DNA from 2 places in the Kitasatospora sp. MAP12-44 genome. Region 2 is predicted to be linked to the other one. Evidence: riboswitches for the same ligand, from Rfam matches in the RefSeq annotation. Region 2 holds a riboswitch; the other holds the start of a gene.

Region 1 (7,204 bases), 4.4 Mb from region 2:
GGTCGGCGTCCAGCAGATCCTGGTGCAGCACATCGGGGTTGAGGCCGAACCAGGACTCGAGCGGCTTGGCCAGCACGGCGATCAGGATGAGCAGGATCACCACGATGCCGCCGGCCACGGCGGCCTTGTCGCGCTTGAAGCGGGTCCAGGCGATGCGGCCGAGCGAGCGGCCCTCGATCCGGGCGGCGGGAGCGGCCGGCGCCGGGGCGGCGGGCTCGTCCGGCACGGCTGCGGTGGTGTCGGTGGGTGTGGTCATGGGCAGTACGGTCCCCTCGCCGACGGTCGTCGGCCCATGGCGTCCCGGGGCGCGCACGCTGGTACAGATCCTGGTCAGATCCTGGTCAGGTCCTGAGCTGCGCGCCGTTCGGGTTGCTCGGCTGGTGCGGTGCGCAGAACTCTTCACGTTGCGTGCAGCGTTGCGCCAGACCTGCAGGTCGAAGGATGCCCAACTGTGATCTGCCGTTGTTCATGATCGGTAAACCTGCATGTCACTGTTCAGGCAGTGCCGAGGAGGGTGACCAAGCGTCAGATATTGACGGCTTTCAACGCCCGGGGTAGCCCTGCCACGGCTGCTGTGGCCAGCCCTGACCGGTCGCCGGCGGGGTGCCCTGCGCGGGCATCGGGTAGCCGTAGGAGGGCTGTTGGGGCGGGTAGCCACCCGGGTAGGGCGCGGCGGCCGGGTACGGCGCGGGGGTGGCCTCGCGGTGGTAGAACGGCCGGGCGTGGGCACGCATCCAGAGCCCCACCGGGTCGTATTCGTCACTCATCGCGACGGTCGACACGGCCAGCCCCTCGGGTGCCTGCGCGATCGCCCGCTGCATCAGCGCGCGGACCGCCTCGACGGCCGGCGGCGAGGTGTCGTAGAGCTCCAGGCCGATCGCCAAGTACGGTTCGTCGACGACCGGTTGCACCCAGGCGCGGCGCAGCGAGCGGACCGGCCGCACCGACGGGGCCTGCTGTTCGAGTACGGAGTAGAACTGCGCCGCGGCGACCTGTGGTTCACTCAGCCGCAGCGGCCCGGCCGGCAGCCGGTCCAGGCCGGAGGCGACCCGGCGCAGGTCGGCCCACGGGATGCCGACGCCGCCGCCGGGAGCGTGCGGGTTCAGCCACAGGCCCCAGCGGGTGCGGTAGAGCGCGGCGGCGATCTCCCGGCCGGTGATCAGCTCGTGGGCGCGGGACCAGCCGCTGGCGGCCAGCTGCTCGGGCGAGGTGACGGCGGGGGCGTAGCCGAGCCCGCCGATGTCCATGTTGCCGTACTGCGCGTCCGGGCTGCCGGGCTGGCCGTGCCAGAGCAGCATCCAGACCTGGCCGGCGGCGAGCGCGCCGAGCAGCGTCTCGTACGCGTCGTAGCGCTCGGGCGCGACCTCGCGCAGGGCGCGCTCCAGCACCCCCGGGTCCGCGCCGGGGCGCGGGCCGGGTGCCGGGCCCCACGGCCCCGGGGCGCCGCCTGCGTTCACGTCGAGCCCTCCGTCGTCGTCCTGCTGCCGGTCGGTCCGCCGGTCGCTCCGGGTTTGCCTGGCTCGCGGCCAAGATGTCGGCAGCACCCTACGGGGCTTCGCCGACAACCGTCATGCCGACATCCCCCGGGTGCGCGATTCCGTCTCAGATCCGTGCGTAGAACGGCTGGACCCGGTGCAGCAGCCAGTCCACCACCGGGTCCGCCACCAGGTCCAGCAGCACCATGTGCACGCCCCACGGCAGCGGCGCGACGCCCAGCGCGCGGCCGATCGCCGCATTGGCGTCGGCCGGCTCGGCCGGACGCTCGGGATCCAGCTGGACGCCCACGAACAGCACCGGCGGCTCGCCCTCCACCGAGGCCAGCGCGCGCCGGGCGGTCAGCACGCCCGGCAGCGCGCCGAGTTCGGCGTGGACCGCGGTCAGGAACGCCACCGGCTCCTCGTGCGGCTCCAGCAAACGGAGTGCGACCCGGGCGCCGAGCCCGGGCCCCGCGCCCCCGTCCGGGCTCCCCGGCGCGCCCGCCCAGCGGTCCTGCAGCGGGCCGCGGCGCACCTCGCCGACACCCTCGGGCGGCACCGGGATGCCCACCGGCCCACCGGGGTTGACCGCGATGCCGACGCCCAGCGGCAGCCCGCGGGCGAACTCCCAGGCCGGCGCGACGGCGCAGGCCAGCCCGCCGCCGTGCTGCAGGAACTGCTCCTGGGAGGAGAACACCGGGACGTACGGCGCGCCGGCCAGTTCGATCGTCGGCAGGTCGAGCATCTGCCCGCGCGGGTCGCCGCCGGCCGGCAGCGGGATCCAGACCTGGCTGCGCGCCAGCACCTCGACCACCCGCGGGGTCGCCCCTGGGTCGCCGATCGCGGCCGTCAGCACCTGCTCCAGCTCATTGCCCGGCCAGCCACCGCCGACCGGCGCCGTACCCGGCTCGGCCCACCCCTGTGCCGTCGGTGCAAGGCCCTCTGCGGGGATTCCCATCCGTGCTGCCCACCCGTCTCGCGCCGCGCGAGGCGTGTCCCGTTCGCGCGCGAGGCACAGCCTACCGAGCCCGGATCGCCCCCCTCTCCCGTCCTGCTGTCGGGCATGCCATGATGAGCGCGTCCGCTCGGACATCCGAACTTCATACTGGCCGCTCGAACCCGCGCGGGAGAGCCCGGAATGCCGTCACGGCACGACCGGCGCCGAAGGAGCAAGTCCTCCCCGGAATCTCTCAGGCACCCCTACCGCGTGGGCGAGGCACATCTGGAAAGTGGACACGGCCGCGCCGTGCGCCCACCCACGGTGCAAGCCACGTCATCCTGGACCTCGGACAGGTGTGTGGTGAAGCTCTCAGGTTTGACGACAGATGGGGAGATCGCGCCCCCGCATGTCCGCGTACAGGCCCCATGCCCGTGCGTCGTCCCTGAGTGCCAGCCCTAGGAGTCAACCGCCGTGACGTCCCCCCGCCTGACCGCGCTCGACGCCCTGCACCGCGCCCTCGGCGCGACCATGACCGACTTCGCCGGCTGGGACATGCCGCTGCGCTACGGCAGCGAGCGCGAGGAGCACCTCGCCGTCCGCACCAAGGCCGGTCTCTTCGACCTCTCCCACATGGGCGAGATCACCGTCAGCGGCCCGCAGGCCGGCGAGATGCTGGACCACGCGCTGGTCGGCTTCGTCTCGGCGCTCGGCGTGCTGCGCGCCCGCTACACCATGATCTGCCGCGAGGACGGCGGCATCCTGGACGACCTGATCGTCTACCGGCTCGCCGAGCACGAGTTCATGGTCGTCGCCAACGCCTCCAACGCCCAGCTGGTGCTGGACGAGCTGACCGCCCGCGCGGACGGCTTCGACGCCGTCGTCCGCGACGACCGGGACGCCTACGCGCTGATCGCCGTCCAGGGCCCCGAGGCCAACGGCATCCTGGCCTCGCTCACCGACGCCGACCTGCCCGGCCTGAAGTACTACGCGATCCTGCCCGCCCAGGTGGCCGGCAAGGACGTGCTGCTCGCCCGCACCGGCTACACCGGCGAGGACGGCTTCGAGATCTTCTCCGCCCCCGCCGACGCCGAGCACCTGTGGCAGGCGCTGACCGAGGCCGGCCGGGAGAGCGGTCTGGTGCCGTGCGGCCTGTCCTGCCGCGACACGCTGCGCCTGGAGGCCGGCATGCCGCTCTACGGGCACGAGCTGAGCACCGACCTGACCCCCTTCGACGCGGGCCTGGGTCGGGTGGTGCGCTTCGACAAGACCACCAACGACGGCGCGTTCATCGGCCGCAAGGCGCTGGAGGCGGCCGCCGCCAACGCCGAGACCAACCCGCCGCGCAAGCTGGTCGGCCTGGTCTCCGAGGGCAAGCGCGTGCCGCGCGCCGAGTACGCGGTGGTCGCCGCCGACGGCACCCCGATCGGCCGGATCACCTCCGGCGCCCCCTCCCCGACGCTGGGCAAGCCGATCGCCATCGCGTACGTGGACGCCGCGTACGCCGCCCCCGGCACCACCGTCGCGGTGGACGTCCGCGGCAAGCAGGAGCCGGTCGAGGTCGTCGCACTGCCGTTCTACAAGCGCGCCCGCTAAGACCGGTCGGGCTTAGGCCCTCCTCCCATTCGGCTGTCCGCCCGGCGGACCGCTTTGGCCATCCCCGCTTCCCATCCTGGAGAATGAGCACCATGAGCAACCCGCAGCAGCTGCAGTACAGCAAGGACCACGAGTGGCTGAGCGCCGCCGAGGAGGGTGTGTCCACCATCGGCATCACCGCCCACGCGGCCGACGCCCTCGGTGACATCGTCTACGTCCAGCTGCCCGCCGTCGGTGACACCGTCACCGCCGGGGAGACCTGCGGCGAGCTCGAGTCCACCAAGTCGGTCAGCGACCTGTACTCGCCGGTCACCGGCGAGGTCGTCGAGGCGAACGAGGACGTCGTCAGCGACCCGGCGCTCGTCAACTCCGCGCCATTCGAAGGCGGCTGGCTCTTCAAGGTCAAGGTCACCGAGGCCGCCGACGACCTGCTGAGCGCCGACGAGTACACCGCGTTCGCCTCCTGATCGACCCTGAGGGGCGGCCGCAGCGCAGCGGCCGCCCCGGCCTCCCCAACGCTCGAACCGCCCCAAGGGAAGACGCCACCATGACGGTTCTCAACCAGTCCCTCCACGCGCTCGACCCGGAGATCGCCGCCGCGGTCGACGCCGAGCTGCACCGCCAGCAGTCCACCCTCGAAATGATCGCCTCCGAGAACTTCGCTCCGGTGGCCGTCATGGAGGCGCAGGGCTCGGTCCTGACCAACAAGTACGCCGAGGGCTACCCCGGCCGTCGCTACTACGGTGGCTGCGAGCACGTCGACGTGGTCGAGCAGATCGCCATCGACCGGATCAAGGCGCTGTTCGGCGCCGAGGCCGCCAACGTGCAGCCGCACTCCGGCGCGCAGGCCAACGCCGCCGCGATGTTCGCGCTGATCCAGCCGGGCGACACCATCCTGGGCCTGAACCTGGCGCACGGCGGTCACCTGACCCACGGCATGAAGATCAACTTCTCGGGCAAGCTCTACAACGTGGTGGCCTACCACGTCGACGAGAAGACCAACCTGGTCGACATGGAGGAGGTCGAGCGCCTCGCCAAGGAGCACCAGCCCAAGCTGATCATCGCCGGCTGGTCCGCCTACCCGCGCCAGCTGGACTTCGCCGCCTTCCGCCGCGTCGCGGACGAGGTCGGCGCGCTGCTGATGGTCGACATGGCGCACTTCGCCGGCCTGGTGGCCGCGGGCCTGCACCCGAACCCCGTGCCGTACGCGGACGTCGTCACCACCACCACCCACAAGACCCTGGGCGGCCCGCGCGGCGGTGTGATCCTCTCCAAGGCCGCGCTGGCCAAGAAGATCAACTCGGCGGTCTTCCCCGGCCAGCAGGGTGGTCCGCTGGAGCACGTGATCGCGGCCAAGGCCGTCTCGTTCAAGGTCGCGGCCTCCCCGGAGTTCAAGGAGCGCCAGGAGCGCACCCTGGAGGGCGCCAAGATCCTGGCCGCCCGCCTGCTCCAGGACGACGCCACCGCGGCCGGCGTCTCGGTGCTCTCCGGTGGCACCGACGTGCACCTGGTCCTGGTCGACCTGCGCAACAGCCAGCTCGACGGCCAGCAGGCCGAGGACCGGCTGCACGAGGTCGGCATCACGGTCAACCGCAACGCCGTCCCGAACGACCCGCGCCCCCCGATGGTCACCTCCGGCCTGCGCATCGGCACCCCCGCGCTGGCCACCCGCGGCTTCCAGGCCGAGGACTTCCGCGAGGTCGCCGACGTCATCGCCGAGGCGCTGCTGCCCTCCTTCGACGAGGCCAAGGCCGTCGCGCTGAAGGCCCGGGTCACCGCGCTCGCCGAGAAGTACCCGCTCTACCCGGAGCTGTAGTCCCCGGAACGTGGTCGGCATCACCCCTGCCGACCTGGTCCGATCCGACGGGGCACCGCGCACACTGGAACGTGAGCCGGTGCCCCGCGCCATGCACAGACGCGCCCCGCCACACCTGGGGGCGCGCTTCTTCCACGAGCCAGACAAGGACGTCACTCCCGTGGCCCTCAGCGTCTTCGACCTCTTCTCCATCGGTATCGGCCCCTCCAGCTCGCACACGGTCGGCCCGATGCGCGCGGCCCGGATGTTCGCCCGCCGCCTGCGCTCCGAGGGGCTGCTGGAGCAGGTCGTCGCCGTCAAGGCCGAGCTGTTCGGCTCGCTCGGCGCCACCGGCCACGGCCACGGCACCCCGAAGGCCGTCCTGCTCGGCCTGGAGGGCAACTCGCCGCGGACGGTGGACGTCGGCAAGGCCGACCTGGACGTCGAGCGGATCAAGGAGACCAAGCGGCTCTCGCTGCTCGGCACCCACCAGATCGCCTTCGACACCGACACCCAGCTGGTGCTGCACCGCCGCCGCTCGCTGCCGTACCACGCCAACGGCATGACCCTGGTCGCGCACGGCGAGGCCGGCGCGGTGCTGCTGGAGAAGACCTACTACTCGGTCGGCGGCGGCTTCGTGGTCGACGAGGACGCGATCGGCGCCGACCGCGTGGTGCCCGACGACACCGCGCTGCGCTACCCGTTCCGCACCGGCGAGGAGCTGCTGCGGCTCACCCGGGAGACCGGGCTCTCCATCTCCGGCCTGATGCTGGAGAACGAGAAGGCCTGGCGCACCGAGGCCGAGATCCACAGCGGCCTGCTGGAGATCTGGGCCGTGATGAAGGAGTGCGTCAACGCCGGCATGTCCCGCGAGGGCATCCTCCCCGGCGGCCTCAAGGTCCGCCGCCGCGCCGCCGCCGGCGCCCGCGCGATGCGCGCCGAGGGCATCGGCCCGGCCAACGCGATGGAGTGGGTGACCCTCTACGCGATGGCCGTCAACGAGGAGAACGCCTCCGGCCAGCGCGTCGTCACCGCCCCCACCAACGGCGCCGCCGGCATCATCCCGGCCGTGCTGCACTACTTCCAGAACTTCATCCCCGGCGCCGACGACGAGGGCATCGTCCGCTTCCTCCTCGCGGCCGGCGCGATCGGGATGCTCTTCAAGGAGAACGCCTCCATCTCCGGCGCCGAGGTCGGCTGCCAGGGCGAGGTGGGCTCCGCCTGCTCGATGGCCGCCGGCGGCCTCGCCGAGGTCCTCGGCGGCTCCCCCGAGCAGGTCGAGAACGCCGCCGAGATCGGCATCGAGCACAACCTGGGACTCACCTGCGACCCGGTCGGCGGCCTGGTCCAGATCCCCTGCATCGAGCGCAACGGCATGGCCTCCGTCAAGGCCATCACCGC
Region 2 (7,204 bases):
GGTCCGCCCGGTCGAAGGGCAACCGGTTCCAGACCGGCCGGGGCTGCTCGCCCAGCGCGCGGACCAGCCCGTAGTAGAAGGCGGCGTTGGCCAGGGTGTCGGCCACCGTCGGGCCGGCCGGCAGGCAGCGGTTCTCCACCCGCAGGTGCGCGACCCCGCCGGCGACGTCGTACACCGGGCGGTTCCAGCGGTAGATGGTGCCGTTGTGCAGGCGCAGCTCGGCGAGCTGCGGGACCCCGCCGGAGGCCAGCACCTTGATCGGGTCCTCGTCGTCGCAGATCGGCAGCAGCGCGGGGAAGTAGCGCAGGTTCTCGGCGAAGAGCTCCAGCGCCGAGTCCACCCAGCGCTCGCCGAACCAGGTGATGGGCCGTACGCCCTGCGCCTTGAGCTCGGCCGAACGGGTGTCGCAGGCCTGCTGGAAGAGCACCGGCCGGGTCTCCCGCCACAGCTCCCGCCCGAACAGGAACGGCGAGTTGGCCCCGAGCGCCACCTGCACGGAGGAGATCGTCTGGGCCGCGTTCCAGACCGAGGCGAAGCGGTCGGGGGTGACCTGCAGGTGCAGTTGCAAGGAGGTCGCCGCGGCCTCGGCCACCATCGACACCGAATCGAGCATCAGATGCTCGACGCCCTCGATGTCCAGCGCGATGTCCTCGCCGCGGGCGGCCATGATCTGGTCGCTGAGCAGGGTGTAGCGGTTGTTGTGCGACATCGCGTCCAGGCCGGTGTGCTCGACGCCCAGCGTCGGCAGCACTCCGACCATGACGATCCGGGCCCCGGCCGCGGCGGCCTGCCGGTCGGCATAGCGCAGTCCGGTGTCGATCTCCTCGCGCAGTTCCTCGAAGACATGGCCGGTCAGCCGGTGCGGGGCGATGTTGACCTCGATGTTGAACTGCCCCAGCTCGGTCTGGAAGTCGCTGGAACCGATCGCACCCAGCACCTGGGTGTTGCGCATCACCGGCAGGCCCTGCTCGTCGGCCAGGTTCAGTTCGATCTCCAAACCCATCATGGCCCTCGGGCGGTCGAACCGGCCCTCGCGCAGCATCCGCTCCAGTGCCTCCAGGCAGGACTGCAGCTTGCGCCGGTACTGCTGCCGGTCCGACAGGTCCGCACGACTCGCGACGACCTTCTCCCCCATGGGTGTGCCCTCCTCGGCCGGATCCACCGTGCATGCATCATGCCCAGCCGGAAGATCGATACCCGATGCGGGTGAATGCCGTGCACCACACGGGAGCTGACGATGCGTCAGCCGTTCCCCGACTTGCCGGTCCGAACGGAAGGTGATAAACAGGTCACCCTGCGCACTTGTTCGAGTAGACTGCGCGCTGCAAGCCGATCCGGCCCCGAGCCGGCCCGGCCCCCTTGCGTGCCGCGGAGTCCACTCCCGCGCCCAGCCACGCGATCACGCCCAACCGGACCCGGCCCTGTCGCGCCACGCCGGTATGCCGCATTCGCACGCCGATCTCGCACGGAGAGGCGACCAGCCATGACCCTGCAAACGCCCCAGCCCCCGCCCAGTGCCCTGCGCGCCGTCCTGGCCGCGCTGACCTCCGACGCCGCGCTGCGGCAGTCGGGGGCCGGCCCGCTGCGCAGTCCCACCGGCCCCCTGCTGCCGGCCCATCCCCTGGCCGTGCACCAGCTGCCGCCAGGAGCCGGCACGACGCGCGCGCTGGACTCGGCGCCGCGGACGGGCTGGCGATTCCTGATCAAGCACGGCGGCGAGGTGGTGGCCGCCGCCGAGGTGGTGCGGGCCGCGGAGGGCCACACCTTCTCGCACTTCGCCGCCGGCCCCTACCTGGACTCCACCGTGCAGGCGCTCGCACAGGCCTGGCAGCTGGCCCACCCGCTGCGCTCCCGCCACCAGCCCCGGCTGCTGTCGATGCCCGGCCACTACGCCACCGCGCTCTGGCTGCACTCCACCGACACCGCACCGGACGGTGATCTGCTGATCCCCCTGGCGCCGGCACCGCTCGGCGTCACCGCCCACCGCGCCTACCCCGCCGCCGAACTGCTCGCGCTGCTCGCCCGGCCCACCACGACCACGGTCGCCGCCGCCGCACCGCTGGCCGCCGTCCCGGCCTTCTAGCGCACTCAACGGTCTGCACTGACTTCTGGCGCACTGCCCGAACGGGCTACCCAGGGCCATCCGGTCGGATCACCGACCGGGTGGCCCGTTCGTCATCCCAAGGCCCCGCAGACCATCTGAATGGGTGATCTCTGCCCCGGAGTTGTGGCGCAAGTCACCAAACCGCTGCGGGATCGCCCCAGGACACCGACACTGGGAACCAGCGTGGAAGGACAGACTTCCTACCCACTGAATTGCCGACTCACACCTGGGCCGGCCGGACAGGATCCGATCATCGGCACGGCAACGCGGCCCCCTGGGGCACGGCGCCGCTGCGGGGGCGAGGATCGCGAACAGAGCGAGGTACGAAGATGTGCCAGCACCGACCTGAGTGCCCGTCGGCCGAGTCCGCCGACCGGGAAGCGGCCATCCCGGTCGCCCGTCACCCCGAGCAGGGCTGGAGCCTGCTCTGCAACGGCGTCCTGCTCTTCGAGGACACCGGCGAGCTGCTGCCCGACGGCCGGGTGATCGCACCCCACCGCCCGCTGGCGATCGCCGCCTAGCGCCCGGACAGGCCCCAGCCTCCCCGAACGCACCGTGGGCCCGGCGGAAGGACTTCCGCCGGGCCCACGTCATGCCTGCCGGACCACTCAGGCGTCGTACTCGTCCATCGGCGGGCACGAGCAGACCAGGTTGCGGTCACCGTAGGCGCCGTCGATCCGGCTCACCGGCGGCCAGTACTTGTCCGCCGGGTTCACACCCGCCGGGAAGACCGCCTCCTGACGCGAGTAGCCGTGCGCCCAGTCGCCGGCCATCGTGGCGGCGGTGTGCGGAGCGTGGTGCAGCGGGTTGTCGACCGCGTCCCACTCGCCGCTGCCGACCTTCTCGATCTCCGCGCGGATCTCGATCATCGCGGCGCAGAACCGGTCGATCTCGTGCAGGTCCTCGGACTCGGTCGGCTCGATCATCAGCGTGCCGGCCACCGGGAAGGACATCGTCGGCGCGTGGAAGCCGTAGTCGATCAGACGCTTGGCGATGTCGTCCACGGTCACGCCGGTCGCCTTGGTGAGCGGGCGCAGGTCGATGATGCACTCGTGCGCGACCAGTCCGCCCGGGCCGGTGTAGAGCACCGGGAACGACGGCGCGAGCCGCTTGGCGATGTAGTTGGCGTTCAGCACCGCGACCTGGGTCGCGCGCTTGAGGCCCTCGCCGCCCATCAGCCGGACGTACGCCCAGGAGATCGGCAGGATCGCGGCCGAGCCCCACGGCGCCGCCGAGATCGGGCCGACGCCGGTGGCCGGGCCCGCCTCGCTCTGCAGCGGGTGGTTGGGCAGGTACGGCGCGAGGTGCGCGCGCACCGCGACCGGGCCGACGCCCGGGCCGCCGCCGCCGTGCGGGATGCAGAAGGTCTTGTGCAGGTTCAGGTGCGAGACGTCCGCGCCGAACTTGCCCGGCTTGGCGAGGCCGACCAGCGCGTTCAGGTTGGCGCCGTCCACGTACACCTGGCCGCCGGCCTCGTGCACGGCCGCGCAGATGTCGGTGATCTGGGTCTCGAACACGCCGTGGGTGGACGGGTAGGTGACCATCAGCACCGCGAGCTCGTCGCGGTGCTTCTCGATCTTGGACTGCAGGTCCTCGACGTCCACGTCGCCGTCGGTCAGCGTCTTGACCACGACCACCCGCATGCCGGCCATCGCGGCGGAGGCCGCGTTGGTGCCGTGCGCCGAGGCCGGGATCAGGCAGACGTCACGCTGGGTGTCGCCGTTGGCGTGGTGGTAGGCGCGGACGGCCAGCAGGCCGGCCAGCTCGCCCTGCGAACCGGCGTTCGGCTGGATGGAGACCGCGTCGTAGCCGGTGACCTCGACGAGCTGCTGCTCCAGCTCGCGGATCAGCGTCAGGTAGCCCTGCGCCTGCTCGATCGGGGCGAAGGGGTGCAGCTGGCCGAACTCCGGCCAGGTGACCGCCTCCATCTCGGTGGTGGCGTTGAGCTTCATGGTGCACGAGCCCAGCGGGATCATGCCGCGGTCCAGCGCGTAGTCCCGGTCCGAGAGGCGGCGCAGGTAGCGCAGCATCGAGGTCTCCGAGCGGTGGCTGTGGAAGACCGGGTGGGTGAGGTACTCGTCCTCGCGCAGCAGCGCGGCGGGCAGCACGTCGGCGCTCTCGTCCACCTCGGCGCCGATCACGCCGAACGCGCTCCACACCGCGTCCAGGTGCTCGCGGGTGGTGGTCTCGTCGCAGGAGACCGAGACCAGGTCGGCGCCGTCCTGGTAGAGGTTGACGCCGGCCTCGCGGGCGGCGGCCACCACCTCGGCGGCGCGGCCCGGGACGCGGGCGGTGACGGTGTCGAAGAACTCGCCGTGCAGCAGCTCGACGCCGCCCGCGCGCAGGCCGGCCGCGAGCGCGGCGGCGTAGCGGTGGGTGCGGCGGGCGATGTCGGCCAGGCCGTCCGGGCCGTGGTAGACGGCGTACATCGAGGCCATCACGGCGAGCAGCACCTGGGCGGTACAGATGTTGCTGGTGGCCTTCTCGCGACGGATGTGCTGCTCGCGGGTCTGCAGGGCCAGCCGGTAGGCGCGGTTGCCGTCGGCGTCGACCGAGACGCCGACCAGGCGGCCGGGCAGGTTGCGGGCGTACTCGGCGCGCACGGCCAGGTAGCCGGCGTGCGGGCCGCCGAAGCCCATCGGGACGCCGAAGCGCTGCGAGGTGCCGCAGGCGATGTCGGCGCCCAGCGAACCCGGGGACTTGAGCAGGGTCAGCGCCAGCAGGTCGGCGGCGACCGCGACGACCGCGCCCAGGCCGTGCGCCTGCTCTATCACGGCGCTCAGGTCGCGCACCGCGCCCGAGGCGCCGGGGTACTGGAGCAGCATGCCGAAGACGCCGCGCTCGGCGATCTCGGCCGGGATGCCGCCGGACAGGTCCGCGACGACGACCTCGACACCGGTCGGCTCCGCGCGGGTCTGGATCACCGCGATGGTCTGCGGCAGCGTGTCGGCGTCGACCAGGAAGACACCGCCCTTGACCTTGGTGACCCGGCGGGCCAGCGCCATCGCCTCGGCGGCGGCGGTGCCCTCGTCGAGCAGCGAGGAGCCGGAGGTGTCCAGACCGGTCAGGTCGGAGACCACGGTCTGGAAGTTGAGCAGCGCCTCCAGGCGGCCCTGCGAGATCTCCGGCTGGTACGGCGTGTAGGCCGTGTACCAGGACGGGTTCTCCATGACGTTGCGCAGGATCACCGGCGGCGTGAAGGTGCCGTAGTAGCCCAGGCCGATCATCGGCGTGAGCACCTGGTTGCGGCCGGCCAACTCGCGCAGCTCGGCGAGGACCTGGGCCTCGCTGCGGCCGTCGGGCAGGTCAAGACCGGTGATGCTGCGGATCGCCTCGGGCACCGCGGCGGCGGAGAGGTCGTCGAGCGAGCTGTAGCCCACGTGCGCCAGCATCTTGGCCTGCGCGGCACTGTCGGGGCCGATGTGGCGCGACTCGAAGGGGCTGGCCTGCTCGAGCTCGCTGAGCGTGGCGGAGCTGTGGGGGCGACCGGCGGTCGGCTGGGCATTCATGGTGGTCGAGGCCTCCTGGTCACGGACCGGCGGGGGCACGCACGCCGGTAGGCCGTCGCCGCTGCGCGCAGCGGATCGACCCTGGGACGGACGAGCCCGACAGGCCTCCCCCTCTGTCATCGGGACCTGAGAGCTTCGCCCGCGCGGGGCGGTCGCCCCGTCGGCTTGCACCGTCGGTGAGGGTGGTGGCCGTCGGCTCCCTCGCCGGCGGTCCTGCCCTTCTTTCCAGAGTGACCTATCCCACACGGTACGGATGCCTGAGAGATTCCGGGGAGGAGTTGCTCCTTCGGCGCCTCGATCCCCTCCTTTTCGAGGGGCGAGGACTCTCCCGAGCGGGTTCGGCGGTCGCGCCCAGGGTACCAGCGGAGACGCATTCGATCACCGCTGAGGTGAGCGAGACCACTCACCTGAACAGCCCAGTTCACGCCCGGACGGCGGCGCTCCGCTCGCCGCTGTCCGGTTCATGGCTTTTGGTGTGAACGGAGGCCGTAGCAGCCCACAGGAGGAATAGCGTGCATACCGACATCGACCCCCGAGACCTGATCGGCCACAAGGCCGTCGACCGCAACGGCGACAAGATCGGCACGGTGGACGAGGTCTACCTCGACGACGCGACCGGCGAGCCGGAGTGGGCCGCCGTGCGGACCGGGATCTTCGGGCGGGACGCCTTCGTCCCGCTGACCACCAGCGAGTTCTCCGGCGAGGAACTCCGGGTCCCCTACGACAAGTCGCTGATCAAGGACTCCCCGGACTTCGGCGTCGGTCAGCACCTGTCACCCGCCCAGGAGCTCCAGCTCTACCGCTACTACGGCCTGGACTCCCCCGGCGCCGCCCGCCCGGCGAGCGCCGAGCCCGTGGCCGCCGGCCGGCGCAAGCAGGAGGATCTCGACTTCGGCGCCGTCCCGGCGGGGGCCGCGACCACCATGGCCCGCCCGCTGGCGAACGCCACCTCGACGTCGCACGCCGCCTCGGCCACGGCCCCGCCGCCCACCGTCGGCCTGGACAAGCCGGTCAGCCAGAGCCGGACGACCACCCCCGACCCCGTGCACGCCACCGCACCAAAGGCCGCCACCACGGCGGCCGTTGCCACCGACGCCACCCACAGCCGGGCCACCATGCCGCCACCCGGCCCGGTCGAGCTGACGCTGCGCGAGGAGCGTCTGGAGATCACCAACGAGTGGCACGTGATCGGCACCGCACGCCTGCGCAAGTACGTGGTGACCGAGGCGGTGGAGCGCCGGGTGCCGGTGGTCCGCGAGCGGGTCCGGGTGGAGCGGGTGCCGGTCGGCGAGGCCGAGCAGGCCGCCCTCTCCGAGCAGGAGATCCTCGAGGCGGTGGAGGAGGTGACGCTGCACGAGGAGCGTCCGGTCGTCCGCAAGTACGTCGCGCCGATGGAGCGGGTGCGGCTGATGGTCGAGCGGTACACCGAGGAAGAGGTGGTCCGCGACGAGCTGCGGCGCGAGCAGGTGGAGATCCACGACGGCGGCCCCACCTAGCCGAAAGCCACCGCCACGGCCCGGACCTGCACCGTCAGGTCCGGGCCGTGGCATGTCCGTTCCCTGGGGGGAGAAGATTCACCGGTAGATATTTG

Evidence for each region. Region 2 has a riboswitch for glycine ahead of gcvP (aminomethyl-transferring glycine dehydrogenase). Riboswitches for the same ligand answer to the same signal wherever they lie in the genome.
Region 1: it holds a riboswitch for glycine, as region 2 does, so the genes downstream of both, gcvT (glycine cleavage system aminomethyltransferase GcvT) here and gcvP (aminomethyl-transferring glycine dehydrogenase) in region 2, are expected to answer to the same signal.

What each region holds. Positions count from the first base shown of each region.
Region 1 is NZ_JARZAE010000004.1:5,579,988-5,587,191, reverse strand. It holds gene P3T34_RS25815 (ABC transporter permease) at 1-256, opposite strand, end outside; gene P3T34_RS25810 (enhanced serine sensitivity protein SseB C-terminal domain-containing protein) at 543-1,388, opposite strand; gene P3T34_RS25805 (enhanced serine sensitivity protein SseB) at 1,603-2,433, opposite strand; glycine riboswitch at 2,590-2,691, shown strand; gene gcvT (glycine cleavage system aminomethyltransferase GcvT) at 2,887-4,008, shown strand; gene gcvH (glycine cleavage system protein GcvH) at 4,101-4,475, shown strand; gene glyA (serine hydroxymethyltransferase) at 4,556-5,824, shown strand; gene P3T34_RS25785 (L-serine ammonia-lyase) at 5,985-7,204, shown strand, end outside.
Region 2 is NZ_JARZAE010000004.1:1,192,056-1,199,259, forward strand. It holds gene P3T34_RS06040 (glutamate-cysteine ligase family protein) at 1-1,135, opposite strand, end outside; gene P3T34_RS06045 (hypothetical protein) at 1,484-2,083, shown strand; gene P3T34_RS06050 (DUF5999 family protein) at 2,434-2,625, shown strand; gene gcvP (aminomethyl-transferring glycine dehydrogenase) at 2,713-5,613, opposite strand; glycine riboswitch at 5,849-5,954, opposite strand; gene P3T34_RS06060 (PRC and DUF2382 domain-containing protein) at 6,126-7,109, shown strand.